3 regions of the Metabacillus flavus genome follow, and region 2 is predicted to be linked to each of the others. Evidence: riboswitches for the same ligand, from Rfam matches in the RefSeq annotation. Region 2 holds a riboswitch; each other region holds the start of a gene.
What was found. Region 2 has a riboswitch for S-adenosylmethionine ahead of mtnW (2,3-diketo-5-methylthiopentyl-1-phosphate enolase). Riboswitches for the same ligand answer to the same signal wherever they lie in the genome.

Region 1 (5,191 bases), 210 kb from region 2:
AATATCAATGACGTGGGCTCCATTTTTTACTTGAAGACGGGCAATTTCAGCGGCCTCTTCAAATTTCTGTTCGGAGATGAGGCGCTTAAATTTACGTGAACCGATCACATTTGTTCGTTCTCCAACAAACAGCGGTCTCATGGAATCGTCATAAACGAGCGGCTCAATCCCGGAAACGGTATGCTGCTTAAGCTGCTCCCTTACTGGACGAGGCGGAAGGTCTTTAACGGCTTCAGCTAATGCTTCAATATGTGCGGGGGTTGTTCCGCAGCAGCCTCCGACAATGTTCAGCCAGCCTTTTTCCGCAAATCCCCTGATTTTAGCTGCAAGGGTGGAAGGGGATTCGTGATAATTGCCTTCTTCATCAGGAAGCCCGGCGTTTGGGTAACAGCTGACCGCCGTTCCCGCCATATCCGAGAGAGTACGAATGTGATCGGTCATGAATTCCGGTCCTGTTGCACAGTTCAGACCGACAGAGATTGGATTCATGTGCTCTAATGAGATATAGAAGGAATCGATTGTCTGGCCGGCAAGCGTGGTACCCATTGGTTCGATGGTTCCGGATACCATCAGCGGAATCTCCTTGCCTGTTTTCGCAAAGGCTTCTTTAATTCCAAGAAAGCCCGCTTTCACATTGAGCATATCCTGGCTCGTTTCAAGCAAAAGCAAATCTGAGCCGCCGTCAATCAGTCCCCGCGCCTGTTCTTCATAATTGTCGATTAACCGGTCAAACGTCGTGCCTCCTGTGACGGATAATGTTTTGGTCGTCGGTCCCATGGAGCCGGCGACATACCGCGGACGCTCATCTGTCGAAAAAGCTTCCGCAGCCTGTTTGGCAAGCTGTGCCCCCTTGAAATTGATTTCATAGGCAAGGTGCCCGAGCTCGTATTCATCTAAAACAATGGCGGTTCCGCCGAAGGTATTCGTTTCAATAATATCGGCCCCAGCCTGCAAATACGTTTCATGGATTCGGGAAATGACGTCAGGCATGGTTAAGGTCAAATATTCATTACACCCGTCATAAGCCTCTCCGCCAAAATCATCTGCCGTTAAATTAGCGTCTTGAATCATCGTTCCCATTGCGCCGTCTAGTACTAGAATTCTTTTTGCGATTTGTTCACGAATGCTGGACATGTGAAAACTCCCTTTCTGAACGCTGCTTCTCTTTTTCCCGGATGTACTCTGCCAGTTCGACTGAGTATTCGTATTTTAAAAACGGCGTAATCAGATAAATGCCGTTAAATAAGTCAAATGCCGCATCAATCAGGTCTTTTGCAATCGCAATGCCTTCTTTTTTTGATTGAATAGGATCCCCGCCCGCTTTTGCCATCGTTTCACGAATGCTGTCAGAAAGCTTGATGCCTGGGATTTCATGATGAATAAATTCTGCGTTCCGGCTGCTTGTCAGCGGCATGATGCCGATATACAGCGGTGCAGTCAGATGCTTGACCGCTTCATGCACCTCTTCCATCTGCTGGATGGAATAAATCGGCTGAGAGATAAAATAATCCGCTCCGCAGGCAATTTTTTTCTCCAGGCGTTCGGCCGCTTTATTTAAATGCCGGACATTTGGATTGAATGCTCCTGCCACAGTGAAATTCGTTTTGCCGCCAAGTGCTTTTCCTGAGTAGGATAACCCTTCATTGAACTGCTTGATCAGTGAAATCAAGTCGAAGGAGGACAGGTCATACACGGAGGTAGCACCTGGGAAATCGCCAATTTTAGAGGGATCACCTGTAATCGCCAGCACGTCCGTCAATCCAAGGGAATGAAGTCCCATTAGATGAGATTGAAGGCCAATCAAATTCCGGTCGCGGCAGGTGAGGTGAATAAGCGGCCTCATATCATGTTTTTCCTTCAGCTGGGTTCCGACAGCTGCATTGCTTACTCTCGGTGAAGCGAGAGAGTTGTCAGCAAGCGTGATGCTGTCAATACCGGTCTTTTTCAGTTCTTCGGCCCCTTTAAAAAACTTTTCCAAACCGAGCGTTTTTGGGGGATCCAGTTCGACAATAACGGACCTGCGCTCCTTAACAATTTGGTGGAGCGGGGGATAGGCAGGCTCGAGCCGTTCATGAACGGTGACGGGCTTTCGCTGCTTTACGGATTTTTCCTTGATTGGTGCAAGTCCTCTTAATGCATCAGCCATTGCCTTTATGTGTTTAGGCGTCGTCCCGCAGCAGCCGCCGATCAGCCTGGCACCTTGATTGCGGAAGGCTAGGGCGCTCTCTGCAAAGTACCCTTCATCCGATTCATACACAAGTCTTCCTTCTTCAACAGATGGAAGACTGCCATTTGGATAGACAGAGAGAAATGCTTTTTCAAGCAGCGGAACCTCTTCAAGCGATTCGAGCATGTGATACGGGCCAAGCCGGCAGTTCAGGCCGACAACATCTGCGCCGAGTGCTTCTAAGTCCTTTAAGCCTTTTTCAAGAGGTGTCCCATCCTGCAGCACACCGGTTTCATGCAGCGACACATTGGCGACAATCGGCTTATTGGTTTCTTTTCTCGCTATCTCAAGAATTGTTTTCAGCTCTTCCAAATCGTAAAATGTTTCGAGCAGAAGTCCATCGATGTCTTCATTAAGGAGTACATAAAGCTGCTCGCGGAAGCTGCGTTTCAGCTCATCCAGCGTGTGAGAGCTTTTTTTGAAAGCACGGACTCCGCCCATTGTGGCAAGAACATAAGCCTGGCTGCCTGCAGCTTTTCTCGCAAGCCGTGCCGCTTTCGAATTGATAGCCCGGATATCATCTTCCAGTCCATAGCGGGACAGTTTAATATGATTTCCGCCATATGTGTTCGTTTGAATAACCCGTGCACCAGCGTTAATGTATGCCTCATGAATGCTCTGGACCTGATCAGGGTTTGACAGATTCAACTCTTCAAAACATCGGTCAATGCCATGGGAGTATAAAAGTGTCCCCATTGCCCCGTCTGCTATTAAAATTTCATTTTGTAAATCTTCTAGAAAGCCCACCTGCTGATCCCCCCTCTAAAAAATAAAAAGCCTTCTTGTAGAAGAAGGCTTTAACATTCGGACTTCTTCTTATCTTCCAAGCACAATGCTTAGCTGGATTTAGCACCTTGGCACGCGCACTTGCATGACCGGTTGCTGAAGCGTCATCGGGCCAGTCCCTCAGCTTCTCTTGATAAGAACGATATGGAGTTGTTTAAAAATAGATTACTCCCAATTTACCTAATTTTTCGAAAACATTCAAGGGGGAAGGGGAGGTTTTTTACAATGGTACACTCATTTTCTAGGCTGAGAGCCTTCGTGAATGGCTGTTTATCAATTTATGCGTACACTTTCCAGTTTTATGATGAATTTTTGACGTTTATGATGAATTTTTCCAACTTATGATGAATTTTAGAGATATATGATGAATTTTAGAGATATATGATGAAAATTTAGAATTTATGCTGAATTGGAGGACAGTTCCGAAAAAAGACCGCTCACCCAAAGCGGTCCACGACAAAAATTATCGGTAATTAATAAATTGCACATCGATTGGAAGTTCAGCCTGTCTGATCGCCGCGATCACCTGCTGCAAATCATCACGGTTTTTTCCGGTGACGCGCACCTGGTCATCCTGAACCTGGGATTTCACTTTCAAGCCGGAGTTTTTAATTATCGTGTTAATACGCTTTGCATTGTCCTTATCGATCCCTTGAACGAGCTTGCCGCGCTGGCGTACTGTGCCGCCTGATGCACCTTCTACTTTTCCATACTGAATGTTCTTTACCGGTACTTCACGGCGAATCAGTTTGCTGATTAGCACATCTTTCAGCTGTTCAAGTTTATAATCATCGTCAGATACAAGAACAAGCTCTTCTTTTTCAAGTTTAATGTCGCTTTTGCTTCCTTTGAAGTCATAGCGGTTCTGAACTTCCTTTAACGCCACCACGATTGCATTCTGCACTTCCGGCAATTCGACCTTTGAAACGATGTCAAATGAGTTCTCCTTAGACATGTCATTCCTCCCGCGTTTTCATACTTGCACTTTACTCCACTAACCTTAAGCGAGATTCCCCTGCTGAAGGAAGTTTCACTTTATCCCGCACTAACGGGCAGTAGGGGACCGAGCCTTGGACTGGTTCACCTGCCAAATATGGAGCGTTCAATCTCATAACTGCCCGTAAGTGCCCGATTCTGTTCCACTAACCTTCAGCGAACCCCCCCGCTGAAGGAAGTTTCACTTTATCCCGCACTAACGGGCAGTAGGGGACCGAGCCTTGGACTGGTTCACCTACCAAATATGGAGCGTTCAATCTCATAACTGCCCGTAAGTGCCCGATTCTGTTCCACTAACCTTCAGCGAACCCCCCACTGAAGGAAGTTTCACTTTATCCCGCACTAACGGGCAGTAGGGGACCGAGCCTTGGACTGGTTCACCTGCCAAATATGGAGCGTTCAATCTCATAACTGCCCGTAAGTGCCCGATTCTGTTCCACTAACCTTCAGCGAACCCCCCCGCTGAAGGAAGTTTCACTTTATCCTTTGATTATAGTAGAATTAAACATGCCATACAACATGTACGCGGTACAGAAAGGTTAGGTGACTTGTGAGAGCAGGCACGTATGAACGACTGGAAATTGATGAGCGTTTGGAATTTGGCTATTTCCTGACGGATGGGGAGACGAGAGTTCTTCTTCATGACAGTGAAATAACGGAGCCAATTGAAGATAAAGAGTTTGTAGATGTTTTCCTTTACCTGGATTATGAGAGCAGATTGGCTGCAACAATGAAAATGCCGACTCTACGGGAAGGAGAATACGGCTGGGTGGAAGCGATGGATGCGGTTGATCACATGGGTGTATTTGTGAATATTGGTCTTTCCAAGGATGCCCTTATCGCAAATGATATTCTGCCTGAAGATCGGCTGATTTGGCCTGAAAAGGGAGATCAGCTCTACTGTACGATGAGAATTACTGAAAATGGCCGCTTTTTTGCTAGACTGGCATCAGAGGATATCATTAGCGAAAAATTTGTGCCGGCGACACGCGAGGTGTTTAATAAAAGTGTTTCTGGGCATGTATACCGCCATATCGAAGCGGGGTGTTTCTTTATTTCGGTAGAAGGCTATAAAGGGTTTATTCACTCCAGCCAGATGACAAGGGAACCCCGTCTTGGAGAACTCGTCGAAGGCAGAGTAATTGATGTAAAAGAAGATGGGTCCATTAACGTTTCTCTTCT
Region 2 (5,191 bases):
AATAAATGAATTTTTTTGAGCCATCCCGCTTGCTAAAACGCTTGCCTGAGCAGTTCTTTGCTGCGTTAGCAATGAAGGCGGCCGCCAAAGTGAAAGCTGGATATGACGTGATAAACCTCGGCCAGGGGAATCCCGATCGGCCGACGCCTGAGCATATTGTAATGGCGCTTCAAAAGGCTTCAGGCGATCCGGCCAATCACAAGTATTCTCCCTTCAGAGGGAAACATTCGCTGAAGGAAGCTGCAGCAAAGTTTTACGAAAGAGAATATGGGGTTCTATTGGATCCCGAAACTGAAATTGCCGTCCTCTTTGGGGGAAAAGCGGGTCTTGTTGAGCTTCCACAATGCCTTATGAATTCAGGAGACATTGCTCTCGTACCAGATCCGGGCTATCCGGATTACTGGTCTGGGGTAGAAATGGCAGAAGCGGAGATGTACACAATGCCTTTGCTTGAAGAAAACCAGTTTTTCCCCGATTATACAAAAATTCCGCCTGGTATTCTGGACTCCGCAAAGCTAATGTTCCTGAACTATCCGAACAACCCGACAGGAGCTGCAGCCAGCAAAGAGTTTTTCGAAAAGACAGTCGAACTGGCGAAAAAACATCATATCTGCATGGTGCATGATTTTGCATACGGAGCGATCGGTTTTGATGGTGAAAAGCCCCTCAGTTTCCTTCAGACACCCGGCGCAAAGGAAACTGGAATCGAAATCTATACACTTTCCAAGACGTTCAATATGGCCGGATGGAGAGTGGCATTTGCAGCAGGCAATCCGTCGGTTATTGATGCGATCAATTTATATCAGGACCACATGTATGTAAGTGTGTTTGGTGCCATTCAGGATGCAGCAGAGGCAGCACTGCTCGATGAGAGCGAAAGCACAAAAGAACTTGTCCAAATGTATGAAAACCGCAGAAATACACTTGTAAAAGCTTTTCGCGGCATCGGCTGGGATATTCAGGCGCCCAAGGGAAGTTTTTTCGCCTGGCTTAAAGTGCCTGAGGGATACACATCACAGGAGTTTTCCGATATTCTTTTAGAAAAAGCACATGTAGTCACTGCGCCTGGCAATGGCTTCGGGCAGTTTGGAGAAGGCTACCTCCGCGCAGGTCTGCTGACAGACGAAAGCCGGATTGAGGAAGCAGCCGCCCGCATATCAAAGCTTGGTTTATTTGCAATGGCAGATTAAACAATGTAAAAAAGGTTGACAGAGCATTCAATTCCTGTAATAATCCAAATTAATTGAAAATTTAACCTGCGGATATCTAGCAGGTCCATATTGTACTTATCAAGAGCAGGTGGAGGGACTAGCCCTATGAAGCCCGGCAACCGACCAGGACATTTACGTTCGGGCACGGTGCTAATTCTTGCAGCAGACATGCTGAGGGATAAGGTACTGCAGTATTATCATGCAAAGCCTCTTCTCTCGCGATGAAGAGGCTTTTTATTTTTAGGCTATGTTAAGGCATTAAGTTGATTTTTTTTACACCTGTTGATTGGAGCGAACGCTTGCAGCGGAAATCAGCAGCTAAGACTAGCAGAGCTTATTTTTTAAAAGCAAAAAAGCGAGGGACAAAAATGAGTGAAATCATCGCAACCTATCTTGTTCATGACCGGAAGGGAAACTTAGAGAAAAAGGCAGAAGGCATAGCGCTCGGACTAACAATCGGTTCTTGGACTGATCTGCCGGAGCTTGAAAAAGAACAGCTGAAAAAGCATAAGGGAACAGTCATTACCGCTGCAGAGCTGGAGGAGGACAGGGACGCAAGCACGTACCTTGGAGGTAAACACACAAAGGGGCTTATTAAAATTGCTTATCCGGCGGTTAATTTCAGTCCGGATCTGCCGGCCATTTTAACGACAGTATTCGGGAAGCTTTCATTGGACGGTGAAGTGAAGCTGGTGGACTTAGAGTTCTCAGACTCTCTGGCAAAGCATTTCCCTGGTCCTAAATTTGGAATCGACGGAATCAGAGAAAAAATTAATGTTTACAACCGGCCGCTGCTGATGAGTATTTTCAAAGGAGTAATCGGCAAGGATTTAGGTTATTTGGAGGAGCAGCTGTATGATCAGCTTGCAGGCGGGATGGATTTGGTTAAGGATGACGAAATTTTGTTTGAAAATCCCATGACACCATTCTTTGATAGGGTCAAGCGAGGCAGACAAATAATAAATCTTTTGAAGGAAGAGACAGGAAAAAATTCTTTATATGCTGTCAATCTGACCGGACGGACATCCGAACTCCGAGATAAAGCGAGATTGGCTGCTGAGGCTGGAGCAACGGCACTGCTGTTCAATGTTCATGCTTACGGGCTGGATGTTCTGCAATCCCTGGCAGAGGATGATGAAGTGCCGGTTCCTATCATGGCTCATCCTGCTGTGAGCGGGGCGTTCGCAGCATCAGAGTTTTACGGATTCTCCTATTCTTTAATTCTGGGAAAACTAACCCGCCTAGCCGGAGCTGATTTCTCTTTATTTCCGTCCCCTTACGGCAGCGTAGCGCTAAAGAGAAAAGAAGCACTTGGAATAGCTGAGGAGTGTACAGTCTCCTCTGTGTACAAAAAAGTATTTCCAGTACCCTCAGCCGGAATACATCCCGGGCTGGTGCCTGTCATCATGAAAGATTTTGGGAATGACAGCATCATTAATGCAGGGGGAGGGATTCATGGCCATCCGAACGGAGCTAAAGGAGGAGCAGCAGCATTTCGTTCAGCAGTTGATGCGGTTCTTGAAGGCAGAACCCTCGAAGAAAAAGCAAGGTCGGATGAGCATCTGGAAAAGGCCCTGAAACTCTGGGGCCAGTACGAGGCTGCAAAATGAAGCCAGTAATATTTTGCGACTTCGATGGAACCATCACAATAAATGACAACATTATCGAAATCATGAAGCAGTTTGCCCCTCCTGAATGGGAGGAGCTAAAGAATCAGGTCCTGAATAGAACCATTTCAGTAAAAGAAGGGGTCGGTAAAATGTTTTCCCTGCTGCCCTCTTCTAAAAGGGAGGAAATCACCAGCTACCTATTGGATCAAGCCGAAATTAGGGAAGGATTTACTGAATTTGCAGCCTATGCAAAAGAGCAGAATATCGAATTGTACATTGTTAGCGGAGGAATTGATTTTTTCGTTCATCCTCTCCTTAATGGTCAGATTGAGCAGCAAAAAATCTTTTGCAATGAGGCGGACTTTCAAGGAGAACAAATCCTTATTCATTGGCCGCATCCATGTGATGCAGACAGCGGGTGTGAAATGGAGTGCGGCTGCTGCAAGCCCTCCATCATTCGCGGCATAGCAAGCACTGATCAGGAAATCATTGTAATTGGAGATTCTGTTACCGACCTGGAAGCAGCAAAAATGGCTGACTTTGTCATTGCACGGGACTATTTGCTTGATAAGGTTAAAGAGCAGCATTTATCATTCGAACCGTTTGAAACATTCCATGATGTAGTGAGCATTTTAGAGAAGAGGAGGGTGAGTGTATGAGGACGATTATGGAACAGCGCTGGCGTGAGCTGGCTGAAGTAAAACGGGAGCTTGCGGGAAGAGATTGGTTTCCTGCTACAAGCGGCAATCTGGCAATCAAAACGGGCAGTGAGCCATTAACCTTTTATGTTACAGCGAGCGGCAAGGATAAGCGGAAGGAAAGCTCGGAGGATTTTTTGCTTGTTGACGGCAGCGGGCAGCCGGCAGAAGAAACGACCCTGAAGCCGTCTGCTGAGACCCTCCTTCATATTGAGGTTTATACAAGAACGAATGCTGGATGCAGTTTGCATGTTCATACGGTGGACAATAATGTGATTTCTGAGCTGTATGCTCATGAAGGGTCAATTACCTTCACTGGGCAGGAAATTATTAAAGCCTTTGGCCTGTGGGAGGAAGATGCTTCCTTCACCATTCCCATCATTCCGAATCATGCCGACATCCCTCAGCTCGCCCGGGTATTCGGACAGCATGTCCATGAAGATGCCGGTGCCGTTCTGATCAGGAATCATGGAATTACTGTATGGGGAAGAGATGCCTTTGAAGCAAAAAAATATTTAGAAGCTTGCGAATTTCTATTCTCTTATCATCTTAAACTCAAGCAATTCAGCGCGATAACAATCAACTAATAGGGGGAAAAGCAATGGCATCGATTTATTTTCAAGGTACAGGCGAAAGAATTAGCGATCAGGACCAAGTCGCAGCATTTTTAGAAAAGCAAGAAGTCATTTACGAAAACTGGGATATTCAAAAGCTTCCAGGACATTTAGAGGAAAAGTATGATTTGTCTGATGAAGAAAAAGAAGAAATCCTGCAAGTATTCAAAACAGAAATAGAGGATATCTCCAAAAGACGCGGCTATCAGGCACAGGATATCATTTCACTCTCTGACAAAACCCCTAATCTTGATGAGCTGCTGAAAAACTTCCAGCAGGAACACCATCATACAGATGATGAAGTTAGATTTATTGTCAGCGGGCATGGGGTATTTATCATACAGGCAAAAGACGGCTCATTCTTCAATGTTGAGCTAGTTCCCGGTGATTTGATTTCCGTCCCTGAAAATATCCGACACTATTTTACACTTCAGGAAGACCGTAAAGTTGTAGCGGTAAGAATTTTCGTTACAAAAGAGGGCTGGGTGCCGATTTACGATAAAGAGGAATTGGGAGCAAAATAAGAGAGAAACGGGGGAGTGCCTCCGTTTCTTTTTTTGGTTAGCAAGGTTAAACCTGGCTGTTGATTTCCATGGGGGGCCAAAGTGCCTAGTGGTTTACTTTACATAGTGGTACCTGCCCTTACTCAGCTGGTAGAGACCGGAATTTGTAAGTCCCATTTTTTCTGTCCAATGGGGCATGGAATTAAGCCGTTCACGCATTAATTTACCCCTACGCCCGTCTAAGAATCTGGCTATCCATCTTTTCACCAAGCCGCATACATAAAATAATTCAAGATTGTATTTAACAAACAGCGTTTTACGGGATTAGATTCATAAACTTAAAGGTAAAAAGATAATGACTGAAAAATCATAATTTTCTTTACTTATTACCCCCTTAAGTGTAAAATTCTCTAAAATCCTTATCAGTCTACTTTACTAGGAGGGCTATGATGAAAATTCGTTATAATTATGTGGAAAAAGAAAAGGTAAAATATTGCGAGGCTTCAAGTACTGTAAAAGAAGCATATGATCAATTGAAGAAAACCGGATACAGAA
Region 3 (5,191 bases), 360 kb from region 2:
CGCGATGCTCCGGATCGTGGGGACATGATTTGGTGGTAGCCATCCCTTCGCATTTGCTGCAGTAAAAGCTGTGCTCAAAACGAAGCGGTGTAATTCCGATTTCTTCCGGCCTAAATTCGTCAAATATATATTGTGCATCATACGTGCCGTAATAATCGCCGACACCTGCATGGTCTCTTCCAACGATAAAGTGGGTGCAGCCATAATTTTTCCGTACTAATGCATGAAAGATGGCTTCTCTTGGTCCTGCATATCTCATCGCTGCCGGGAAGACTCCAAGGAATACCCGTTCTTTCGGATAGTATTCATCCAAGAGAACTCCATAACTTTTCATTCTGATGGAAGCAGAAATATCATCTGATTTGGTCTCCCCGACAAGCGGGTTTAAGAAGAGGCCATCGACTGTTTCAAGAGCCGTTTTCTGAATGTATTCATGCGCCCGATGGACCGGGTTCCTCGTTTGGAAGCCAACAATCGTTTTCCAGCCTTTTTGTTCAAAAGCAGCTCTTGTTTCAGCCGGGTCAAAATAGTGATCTGGAAAATCAGGCTGCGTCCGTTTTATGAGCGTGATTTCTCCGCTAACGTAAAGCTCTCCTCTTGAGAATAATTTTTTCACCCCAGGATGGTTCCGGTCAGAGGTCCTGTAAACGTTAGCTGCTTCTTTTTCTTTATCCGGTTTGTAAATCTCCCCAATATCTATAAAACCATAGTCTTCTCCCTCAAAAACGAGCTTTGCCTGATCTCCGTTATTAAGTTCTTTAGCCTTCTTTTCAGAGATTGGAAGCGTAATAGGTATGGACCAAACCGTACCATCTGAGAGCTTCATTGTCTCTACTACACTGAGATAATCCTTCTCAGATAAAAATCCTGACAGCGGGCTATACCCTCCTATAGCGATAAGTTCCAAGTCGCTTAATGCCATAGCATCCAGTTCAATCGTTTTCTCTAAATGTCCCACATCCTTGCCCAAATCTGTTCGCTGTATTAGCTTTCCTCCATGCGGTGTTAAACTCATCATTAACTCCTCCTATTCAGATAAAACTACTTGGTTTCAAATTTAAATTCCTCCGCCTTGTTCATGCACAGAGCGCTTTTCTTTCTTTATTGCTTTCATTAAAGACAGAACTCCAAGCGTTGCAACCATGATCGCCAAGGCTGAAAATGTGGAATAAAAATCAGATTGTATAAACAGCTTGACCAAAACATATGAAATGGCCAGACTTACCAGCGGGGACACAATCCAAACTTTTACGATTTTTTTTACAATTCCTTTTTGAAAAACAATTGCTCCATTTTTAGCAGCAGCGGAAGCCATGATGGAAGTAGATGTAACTTGTGTTAAAGGAACGGGAAGTCCGAATAAGGAACTGATTGTGACAAGCAGAGCGCCTGTTCCCGAAATCACAATTCCCTCTGTTTTCGAAAGCCTTGTAATCTTCTTTCCATTTGTCTCCAATACCCGGCCGCCAAGGAAAACCGCACCCGCTGCTACGAATAGCCCGCCAATCCATACCCCTTGGTTTACGGAAATGACATCAGCCGCCACCAGCGGGCCGACAGCGTTGGCAACATTATTCATTCCGGCTGAGAATGCTTCAAAGAATCCTGCTGCAATCAGAAGATAGATCAGCATTTTTCCGCCTCTAGCCTCTAGCCTTGAAAAAAGCGGCTGGGAAGCTCTGCATATAAAATAGGTGATAAAAAATGCTGCAGCCGGAATGATAACCCAAAACATCATGATGACAAGAATGGATTGAACATATAAAGCATGATAGGCCACTCCCACTCCCACTACTGCACCCACTGTGACTTCACTGGTGGACAGCGGGATGCCCATCAAATTGGCCATAAATAAAGAGATGGCAGCAGATCCAATGATGACAAGCACGATTTGCATTGTGATCATCGACTGCGGAATAATGCCGGAGCTGATGGTTTTGATTACTTCTCCTCCCCCGAGGACAGCGCCAAGTACAACGCCCGCGCCGCAAAGCAGGAGTGCTGCCATTCTGCGTTTTATTGCCCCTGACCCGTACGCGACACCCATGGAAGCAGCCGCTCCGCTTGCGCCAATGTTCATCGCAAAAAATAAACTCAGGATGATTGCTGCAGCTTCAATCATAGCTGAGACCTCAACCGTGCAGACCGCATTCTGTTTTTTGGCTGCCGTTCCAGCGGCCGGATCTCGCATCATTTACATCGATGGCAGGCTGGGTGCATGGCTTGCATCCGATGCTCGGATAGCCTTGATCGTGGAGAACATTGTAGTCCAAATCATTTTTGTGGGCATACCGCCAGACATCTTTCCACGTCCAGTGAATAAGCGGGCAGATTTTTACATTTTCAAATTTATCATCCCTGTTCAGGAACTGGGTATTTTTTCTTGAAGGAGATTGCTCTCTGCGCAATCCGGATATCCATGCTTTTTCGCTGCTCATAACCTCGCGAAGAGGGAGCACTTTCCTGATTCTGCAGCATTCATTCGGATTCCTCTTCCATAGCTCATCCCCGTGCTTTGCAGCCTGTTCAGCTACACTTAGAGACGGTTTTTTCAAAAAAATATTTAAGGCAGGATACCGTGCCTTAACACGGTCAATCAAATCATAGGTTTCTTTGAAATGGAGCTCAGTATCTAAAAATACAATTCTCGCATCCTTTTTTATTTTCGATATGAGATCGATTAGAACAATTCCTTCAATACCAAAGCTGCATGCATAAACTAAATCATCCTGATAATGCGAATAGGCCCATTTTAAAACGTTGAGCGCTTCGATCGCTTTATCCTTATCTTCGAACTCCGGAACGGTTTCTGTCCAATTTTCGAATGTCAGCATTTATTTACACTCCCCTTTTTTCAAACCATTGCAAAAAGGCAGGAACGCGCCGCTGCATAAACAAAGAGCAGGCAAACCGTTCCCGCCTCTAGTTTGTCTAGTCAGCGTACTAATTTTGGATTTTTATTTTAGTCTGACTTTTTCATTTTTCTCTAGCTGAATGATCTTCCCATCCTGGACAACCAGGGTGATTGATCCGTATTTCATTGCCTGAAGCATTTCTTTTAGCTTTCCGATTACTTCTTCAAGCTGATCTAGCTCCCCCACGGACAGTCCCTCCCAATACAAAATAAAAAGCCTTCCATTTTAGAAAGACTTGTGAGGTGTATTCCCCTTATCTCCCAAAATGGATTCCATTTTGCTGGATTTAGCACCTTGCTGTTACGCAGGTTGCCGGGTTTCATAGGGCCAGGTCCCTCCACCTCTCTGGATAAGTATTGTGTGTTATTGATTTCAAATTTTAGCACAATTCGAACGATTGTCAACCCGAGTTATCGGGTAGGTTTTATAAAAAATCAAAATAGGTGCGAATTACCCAGTAATTTCTGCTGCATAGAAATATTTTTGGCAGCAGGATACAATTAGCTTAGGAGGTGAAATGTATTGAAAAAGACGATTGTTTCATGGAGCGGAGGGAAAGACAGCACAATTATGCTTCACAGGCTTTTGCAAAACCCGGAATAAAATATCTCCGGACTTTTTACATCGATCAACCGGGTTGCCCGCAGCGTCCCTTTTCATGGAATCGGAGAGGATTTGCTAAAAGATCAGGCAGCAAGCCTCGGCCTTGCTATTCAATTCATTGAAATGTCTCCATCTCCATCTAATAATGAATATGAAGAAAGCATGGTCGAATTTCTGAAAAAATGCAAAGAAAATGAAATTACTCATGCTGCTTTCGGAGACATCTTTTTAAAGGATATTCGTCAATATAGAGAAAAGCTTGTCAGGTTAAGTGGCTTACAGGCTATTTTTCCTCTATGGGGAGAGCAGACCGACTCTTTGGCGAGACAATTTATTAATGATGGCTATAAAGCTTCCATTTGCGGAATAGATGGATCGAAGCTTCCATATTCTTTATTGGGACATCATTATGATGCATGGGTTATTGATGCCATAAGAAAATCCGCCGATCCATGCGGAGAAAACGGGGAGTTTCATACCTTTGTGTATGGCGGACCGATTTTCAGCACAGAGCTTTCATTTGCGGCAGCCGGCACGGAAAACGCATTTACTGATTTCCGAACACTTTTGCTGCAGCGGGAGGATTACACATGATTGGTAAAGCGTTCTTGTCACTGATTGGTTTTATGATGGCAGCAATCGGCTTTTCCTTTTCCTTCTCTTTAAAATGGAGCAAAGAGGAGCTGAATGAAATAAGAATAACCGCAGCAGGGGGCTTTAGATTATTTGCTGCTGGCGGCTTATTGTATTGAACCATTTTGGAAAGGACCGTTCCTGAAAATCAAACGGTCCTATTGTTTCATCTTAGTTTTCTTCTATTCGGCCTTGCCGGTTTTGCATTATCTGTCTTCATTTGGTTCAGTTAATGCAATAGGGAATTCCATGTAAAAGGATGTCCCTTCCTTAGTGCTTACAACCCGAAGTTCACCATGATGATTTTCAATGATCTTTCTTGAAATAGAGAGACCCAGCCCTGTTCCATCATCCTTCGTGGTATAAAATGGATCGAATATATGAACGAGAACCTCAGGCTCAATCCCGCTCCCGTTATCCGAAAAAGAAATTTGCACCACATCCCCGTATATGGCGGCTCTCACTTCAACTTTTAATTTTTTATTCCTGCGCTTTGCCTGACGGGCGTTAGCAAACAAATTCATAAATACTTGCAGAAGCTCCTCCTTGTTTCCGGGGATCGCCGTTTCAGGCAGTATCTTTCTGCAATCAATCGTAAGATCGGTGTCATGAAGGAACGCTTCACTGTGGAGAAACTTTCCTAAATAATTCTTGAGAAAATCTGACACATAAAGATTCTCAAATGGCAGTGCCTCCGTTTTCGATAACCTCAAAAAATCCGTAATAATGCCGTTCGCACGATCTATCTCAGGAATAAGCAAAGCAGAAAACAGCCGGTTCATATCTGGACCGAGCTGGCCGCTGAGCAGCTGCAGATAACCCCGGACAGTTGTAAGGGGATTTCTAATTTCATGAGCGATCCCTGCTGCAATTCTCCCTGACATCGCCATTTTTTCAGCATCCTTTAAGTTATTCAGGAAATGAAATACTCCTGCTACTCTACTGATACTCCCATCGTGCCTTCGTATGATATATGTATTAACAATCCCATAATTGCGGTCCCACAATTCCCGATTGCGGATCGCCTGCCCGGTCTGAAG

Region 1: linked by a shared signal. The riboswitch ahead of J9317_RS06180 (bifunctional homocysteine S-methyltransferase/methylenetetrahydrofolate reductase) and the one ahead of mtnW (2,3-diketo-5-methylthiopentyl-1-phosphate enolase) in region 2 are both predicted to bind S-adenosylmethionine.
Region 3: linked by a shared signal. The riboswitch ahead of J9317_RS09100 (YezD family protein) and the one ahead of mtnW (2,3-diketo-5-methylthiopentyl-1-phosphate enolase) in region 2 are both predicted to bind S-adenosylmethionine.

What each region holds. Positions count from the first base shown of each region.
Region 1 is NZ_JAGVRK010000001.1:1,193,188-1,198,378, forward strand. It holds gene metH (methionine synthase) at 1-1,134, opposite strand, end outside; gene J9317_RS06180 (bifunctional homocysteine S-methyltransferase/methylenetetrahydrofolate reductase) at 1,118-2,974, opposite strand; SAM riboswitch class I at 3,041-3,153, opposite strand; gene J9317_RS06185 (YajQ family cyclic di-GMP-binding protein) at 3,477-3,968, opposite strand; gene J9317_RS06190 (CvfB family protein) at 4,560-5,191, shown strand, end outside.
Region 2 is NZ_JAGVRK010000001.1:1,402,882-1,408,072, forward strand. It holds gene J9317_RS07250 (pyridoxal phosphate-dependent aminotransferase) at 6-1,190, shown strand; SAM riboswitch class I at 1,284-1,396, shown strand; gene mtnW (2,3-diketo-5-methylthiopentyl-1-phosphate enolase) at 1,580-2,821, shown strand; gene J9317_RS07260 (2-hydroxy-3-keto-5-methylthiopentenyl-1-phosphate phosphatase) at 2,818-3,480, shown strand; gene J9317_RS07265 (methylthioribulose 1-phosphate dehydratase) at 3,477-4,106, shown strand; gene J9317_RS07270 (1,2-dihydroxy-3-keto-5-methylthiopentene dioxygenase) at 4,121-4,657, shown strand; gene cbpA (cyclic di-AMP binding protein CbpA) at 5,086-5,191, shown strand, end outside.
Region 3 is NZ_JAGVRK010000001.1:1,766,874-1,772,064, reverse strand. It holds gene sat (sulfate adenylyltransferase) at 1-1,015, opposite strand, end outside; gene cysP (sulfate permease) at 1,058-2,119, opposite strand; gene J9317_RS09105 (phosphoadenylyl-sulfate reductase) at 2,133-2,834, opposite strand; gene J9317_RS09100 (YezD family protein) at 2,958-3,071, opposite strand; SAM riboswitch class I at 3,166-3,271, opposite strand; gene J9317_RS09095 (adenine nucleotide alpha hydrolase family protein) at 3,591-4,112, shown strand; gene J9317_RS09090 (hypothetical protein) at 4,109-4,270, shown strand; gene J9317_RS09085 (two-component system sensor histidine kinase NtrB) at 4,358-5,191, opposite strand, start outside.